Regions from separate parts of the Ureibacillus sp. MALMAid1270 genome, predicted to be linked through region 3. Evidence: riboswitches for the same ligand, from Rfam matches in the RefSeq annotation. Region 3 holds a riboswitch; each other region holds the start of a gene.
What was found. A riboswitch is a leader RNA that binds a small molecule or an ion and turns the genes downstream of it on or off. The one in region 3 is predicted to bind S-adenosylmethionine.
Positions count from the first base shown of each region.

Region 1: it holds a riboswitch for S-adenosylmethionine, as region 3 does, so the genes downstream of both, ACOQFO_RS10550 (bifunctional homocysteine S-methyltransferase/methylenetetrahydrofolate reductase) here and metA (homoserine O-acetyltransferase MetA) in region 3, are expected to answer to the same signal.
Region 2: it holds a riboswitch for S-adenosylmethionine, as region 3 does, so the genes downstream of both, ACOQFO_RS05330 (methionine ABC transporter ATP-binding protein) here and metA (homoserine O-acetyltransferase MetA) in region 3, are expected to answer to the same signal.

Region 1 covers NZ_JBMIRP010000080.1:7,813-10,020, reverse strand. Annotated here, with positions in the region: gene hemG (protoporphyrinogen oxidase) at 1-1,053, shown strand, start outside; SAM riboswitch class I at 1,134-1,235, shown strand; gene ACOQFO_RS10550 (bifunctional homocysteine S-methyltransferase/methylenetetrahydrofolate reductase) at 1,410-2,208, shown strand, end outside.
Region 2 covers NZ_JBMIRP010000043.1:1,658-3,865, forward strand. Annotated here, with positions in the region: gene ACOQFO_RS05320 (toprim domain-containing protein) at 1-143, shown strand, start outside; gene ACOQFO_RS05325 (thioredoxin family protein) at 330-632, shown strand; SAM riboswitch class I at 693-797, shown strand; gene ACOQFO_RS05330 (methionine ABC transporter ATP-binding protein) at 1,066-2,091, shown strand; gene ACOQFO_RS05335 (methionine ABC transporter permease) at 2,084-2,208, shown strand, end outside.
Region 3 covers NZ_JBMIRP010000078.1:20,782-22,989, forward strand. Annotated here, with positions in the region: gene ACOQFO_RS10015 (AAA domain-containing protein) at 1-156, shown strand, start outside; gene ACOQFO_RS10020 (hypothetical protein) at 175-945, shown strand; SAM riboswitch class I at 1,001-1,108, shown strand; gene metA (homoserine O-acetyltransferase MetA) at 1,227-2,177, shown strand.

The DNA of each region.
Region 1 (2,208 bases), on a different contig from region 3:
GATTCTTTAATGGCGAGTACATTAATTTCAGAAGAAGGAAAGAAACGTGTTCTACAAGACGAAGAAATTCCAAACCCAGGATTTACAAAAGAAAGCTCTATCGGTGAGTTTCTAGAATATTTTTTAGGTGAAGAAATTGTTCGGAAACAAATTGCGCCAGTTCTTTCAGGTGTTTACTCAGGAAACTTATACGAGTTATCACTGAATTCAACACTACCTTATTTAGTCGACTATAAAAATGAGTATGGAAGCATTATGAAAGGCTTTGAAGCAAACCGTGCAAAGTTTGAAAGCAGTTCAAATAAAAAATTTGTTTCTTTTAAAAGAGGATTATCTCAATTGATTATTCATTTAGAAGAGGCGCTACCAGAAGTAGAAATTTATAAAAATAGAGAAACGAAAAATATTAAAAAGACAAATAGCGGATATGAAGTAGCCTTTTCAAATGGTGAAACTTTACAAGCTGACGTAGTCGTATTGGCTTTACCAAATCAAGTAGTACAAACTTTGCTAGATGATGCAGAACTAGATCAATACTTAGGAAAGTTTACAAACGCTTCGGCAATTACAATCTATTTAGGATTTGACCTACCAGATTCTGTTCTTCCTGCTGATGGTACAGGATGTATTGTTTCTCATAATAGTGATTTAGTTTGTGACGCATCTACATGGACGAGCCGAAAATGGAAACATACATCATCAGATGGAAAGCTACTTGTTCGACTATTCTATAAAAGTTCAAATCCAAAATATAAAGAAATTGTTCAAATGACAGAAGACGAGCTTATAAAAGTCGCCCTTCAAGACGTTAAATTAAGTATAAATGTAGAGGATGTACCAGTTGTAGCAAATGTTACAAAATGGATTAACCAAATGCCAAGATATGATTTAGCGCACAATGAAGCACTACAAAATGTTTTAAGCCAAGTCGAGTGCAAATACCCTAACCTATTGTTAGCAGGATGTTCTTATTTTGGTGTTGGAATTGGTGCATGTATTGATAATGGTAAAACAACTGCTAAAAAGATTATGACGAGTCTAAAAGCTGAATAATCAATTAATTAATTTTGAAAAAAAGTTGAAGTTTTTAGAATTTTAAGTTAAAATTTAATCTATTACAATAATAAATACGATTCTTATCAAGAGAAGCAGAGGGACTGGCCCGATGATGCTTCAGCAACCAACATTTAAGATGTAAGGTGCTAAATCCAGCGGTCGAACCCGATAGATAAGAAGGAATTTCACATTTGTTATGTCAAGCCTTCTATTCTAGTAGAAGGCTTTTATTTATACCGGTGAAACCGTCCGTAAGACCCCCAGCTAGATAAAACCATGATGATTAGTTGGGAGTCAACGGACGCTAACATCCCGATTAAATTTTTACTTTATACAATTAAGGAGTCAAATATATGAAACTAAAAGAAGCGTTAAAATCAAGAGTACTAACTGCTGATGGAGCAATGGGAACGCTATTATACTCCTACGGTTTAGATTATTGTCATGAAGAGATGAATCTTGTACGACCAGAACTGATTGAAAAGATTCATAGTGAATATATAGCGGCTGGAGCAGACATTATCCAAACAAATACCTATGGAGCAAATGCAATTAAACTTGCTCGTTATGGACTTGAATCTAAAGTCGTTGAAATAAATGAAGCTGCCATTCGTTTAGCTAAAAATGCTGCTAAACCAGGCGGTCAGTTTGTAGTAGGTTCAATCGGTGGGATTCGTGGTGTCAGAAAAAATGATACAACTTTAGAAGAGATTTTATCTGCTGTTAAAGAGCAAGCCGAGGTTTTAATTAAAGGTGAAATTGACGGCCTTTTACTTGAAACTTACTATGATTTTGAAGAACTAACGGCAACTTTAAAATTACTAAGAGGTTTAACAGATCTTCCTATCATTGCCCAAGTGTCAATGCAAGAAGTGGGTGTTTTAAGTAACGGGCTAACATTGAATGAGGCTTTTACTGAACTTGAGAAACTAGGGGCAGATCTAGTTGGTGTTAACTGTAAGTTAGGTCCATACCATACAATTCAAGCATTAGAAACGGTGGAACTTCCAGAACAAGCGTATATATCTGCTTATCCAAACGCTTCTTTATTAGATTTAGATGAAGGACGTGTAATCTACGAATCTGAAGTGGATTATTTTGCTCGTGCAGCACTTGAATTATCAAAACAAGGTGTGCGACTAATTGGTGGTT
Region 2 (2,208 bases), on a different contig from region 3:
ATCTAACAAAGAGAATTTACTCAGAAGCAGTTCATTTATTGATCCCTAGAAGTTACATGGAAGTCGCGAATGTCCCGAGTAAATTGTTAGCACAAAGATTAAGGGAAGCTCGATTCTCTGTGCATAAACGGTATCTAGTTTAATGAGGATGAAGTGCATAATACATCTCGTAAAGGCGCACAAATTAAAAAACAATACTTTTCGGAGATTTTTTCCGATGGTGGTTATTAATACCCAGGGTGGTGCAAAATTCGTATAAGCGAATTTTGCGCCACCCTTTCGTATTTTTGTTATAATAAAAAATACGAGTAAAGTATAGGATGAGTGCCATGGAAGAATGGAATCAACAACAATGGAAAAAAGTGATGCAAGATCATGAGCTAGCTGCCTTTTATTTATATACACCAATGTGTGGTACATGTGCAGTTGCCTCCAAAATGATGGAAGTGATTAAGAACGTCATCACAGATGTCCCAATCGGTAAAGCAAACATCAATTTTCTAGAGGATTTGGCTATGGAACATCAGATTGAAAGTGTTCCATGCCTGTTAATAAGTCGTGACGGAATTGTTACAGAAAAAGTTTATGCTTTTCAGTCTGTTCAAAATATTTATGAAAAGTTAAAAAAATAGATTGACGTGTATAAATATCCATGATAAAGTAACTTTCATAATAAATAAAACGAACGACAACTCTTATAAAGAGCGGCGGAGGGAAGTGCCCTATGAAGCCCGGCAACCATCACTGTGTGAAAAGGTGCCAAGTCACTCAAAGTTTCTAACTTTGATAGATAAGAGAAGGATCATGATTTTTCATTGTGTAATCAAACCCTTCTACTTATTGATGTAGAAGGGTTTTTATTTTAAATAATTCGTTCAACTTCAAGTTAGTGAAGTATGAAAATCATATAAAAAAAGAGTGATGATTGAATCAATAACATCACAGGTACCCTAATGTTGTTAATTGTTAGTAAGTCGATATGAATAATGGTAGTTTCATATTTGGTTACAAATAATGCACACGGGAAACGCTACATATAACGCGTCTAGTTAAAGGAGATCAATCATGATTGAGTTGAAAAATATAGAAAAACTATATAAAACGGACAATGGCGTAATCACTGCTGTGAAAGATGTGAACCTTACTATTAAACAAGGAGAAATCTTCGGGATTATCGGTTACAGTGGTGCAGGTAAAAGTACGTTAATTCGTCTGTTAAATGGTTTAGAAAAGCCATCAAGTGGAACAGTTGTTGTGAATGGTCAAGAGATTTCATCAATCTCGGGCAATAAATTAAGAGCTGCTCGTCAAAAAATAAGTATGATCTTCCAACACTTTAATCTTCTTTGGTCAAGAACAGTTGAAGAGAATATCTCTTTTCCTTTAGAGATTGCTGGGGTGAAAAAGGAAGATCGTGCAAAACGAGTAAAAGAGTTAATTGACTTAGTTGGTTTGTCAGGAAGAGAAAAATCCTTCCCATCTCAATTATCTGGAGGACAAAAGCAACGTGTTGGTATTGCAAGAGCACTAGCAAATAATCCTGAAGTTTTACTTTGTGATGAAGCGACAAGTGCGCTGGATCCAGAAACGACAGATCAAATTTTAGAGCTATTGCTCGATATTAATAAGCGCATAGGGCTAACAATCGTCTTAATTACCCATGAGATGCATGTTATTCGTAAGATTTGTCACCGTGTTGCCGTAATGGAAGCCGGCCAAATTGTAGAACAGGGTGAAGTATTACAAGTGTTCCAAAACCCACAAGCGCCAATTACGAAAAACTTCGTTATGCAAGTTTCAGGTAAAAAAGAAGCTAAAGTTTCGATTGAACAAATACTTACAAATTATTCTACAGGTAAAATTGTTAAGTTATCGTTTATCGGAAATAAATCCGAACAACCGATTATTTCACATCTAATAAAAGAATTTGATGTGGAAGTAAATATAGTACATGGAAGCATATCACAAACTGCAAAAGGTCCTTTAGGAACACTAATTATCCAAATAGACGGTACAGATTCGAAAGTAGAAGAGGCATTGAAACATTTAGATTCAATTGATATTCAAACGGAGGTGATTGATCGTGCTTAGTCAATTATTTCCGAACGTAAGATGGGATAAAATGTGGGAAGCTACATATGAAACCATTTATATGACTTCAATTTCTACTGTAGTTACATTTGTTTTAGGTTTAGCCATTGGGGTTTT
Region 3 (2,208 bases):
GTTGCCTTATCACGAGCGAGGGAACTATTAATCTTAATCGGTAGTACAGATATGTTTACAAATCGACCGAAAAAGAAAGAAACACAAGAGATGTATCGTAATCTATTAGAAACCGTTAAAGAGCAAAAAGGGTACCGCTATTTTATTAATAATTAACTGGGGTAATACGGTCTTATGAAACTACAATCATTACTAGAAAAATTTACAGCTCAATTACAACCAAACGAAAAATGCTTCGAATCAACTATATGGTGTTTACCTGTTCATACAATCCAAGTTTCGTATAAACCAGTGCTCCGTAGGCAGATGGATATTTTAATGAAAATGTTGCTAATTACGGTTCAAAAAGCTCATTTCCATAATGCCTCACAAATTAGTGAAATATTATTAGTCGAGCAACTGTTTGTTCAAGATTTATTATCGAAGATGGAAAAGATGAAACTGATTGAACGAAACGAACAAGGTTACGAAATTACGGAAAAGGGAAAGGCTCAGTTAGAAAGTGGAGTGTATGAGGAGGAACAAGATATTACCTCAGTTGAACTTATATATAGTTCAACCCATGAACACTTTTTAACTGGTGATTTGGAAGAAGTACTCGAGTTTGAGGATTTTCCAGAACAAATATATCGTTATTATCAACAAAGTGAGCAACCTTCTATTTCAAGTGAATTATTAATAAAAGAAATTCAATCCTTGGACTATACAGATGAAGAAGATGAAGGAAAATCAGATCCGATATTTATTACAAGTTTTGAAGAAATCCAATATGAACAAATTAACGATATCCCTTGTATTGAGTTGTTAATTTACAATGAACAAACTGATAAAATCTATCCTCGTATTTGGAATACATTATTAAATAAATGGGATTCCGTAATTGAAAAAGAAATAATTCAAAATGAAAGTGCAACTTGGAAAGAAAAGATATTAGAAGGAAAATAATATAGAATATTGCAAACATTTTCAATTCATGATACTATTACTTTAATTTCATCAAATCTTATCAAGAGAAGCAGAGGGAAATGGCCCTATGAAGCTTCAGCAACCTCTAACTTTGTTAGAAAGGTGCTACTTCCAGCAAGACGTATGTCTTGAGAGATAAGAGAGCGCGATAATGGAAACATACCCTCTCATTCTCTTGCTGGAATGAGGGGGTTTTTTTATATACAAATATTTGAACCATGGTGAAATCCGACCAAAATTTAAGAAGTGGGGGAATACAATTGCCAATTAATATACCTAAAAATCTACCTGCTGGCGAGATTTTAAGAGAAGAAAAGATTTTCGTCATGGAAGAAGATCGAGCAAGTTCACAAGAAATACGTCCATTAAACATACTAGTTTTCAACTTAATGCCAGAAAAAGAGAAAACAGAATTACAACTTTTACGACTGTTAGGGAACACTCCTTTACAGACAAATGTAACATTCTTAAATACCGCTACATATACATCAAAAAATGTTTCAAAATCTCATCTAGAAATGTTTTATAAAACATTCGATGAAATCAAACATCGACGTTTCGACGGTATGATTATTACAGGTGCACCAGTTGAACGTATGGAATTTGAAGATGTGAATTATTGGAATGAAATAACACGCGTGATGGATTGGGCAAAAGTAAATGTTACATCGAATATGTATATTTGCTGGGGAGCTCAAGCAGCCTTGTACCATCTATTTGGAATTGGAAAATTTGAATTACCTAAAAAATGTTCGGGGATCTATGCACACGTAATTACTGATCTAACAGTTGATTTAGTGCGCGGATTTAGTGATGAATTCCTAGCACCACATTCAAGACATACTGATGTGTCGCTAAATGAAATTCGCAATCATCCAGATTTACGTTTACTTAGTTACTCTGATGATGCTGGGGCATTTATCATCCAATCAAAAGATACAAAACATATTATGATTACAGGACATTTAGAATACGATGCTACAACTTTAGCAGATGAGTACCACCGAGATGTTGCAAAAGGTGAACCAGTTGATATACCAGTAAACTACTTCCCAAATGATGATCCGACTAAAGCTCCGAAAAACACTTGGAGAGCACATTCTCATTTATTATTCTATAACTGGCTAAACTACTACGTATACCAAGAAACACCATATGATTGGCATTATGTTGATGAAAATGAAGATGATTCAATTGAATATCATATTTAATAGTAAAGCGAATGTTTCGATCTAATTGAAA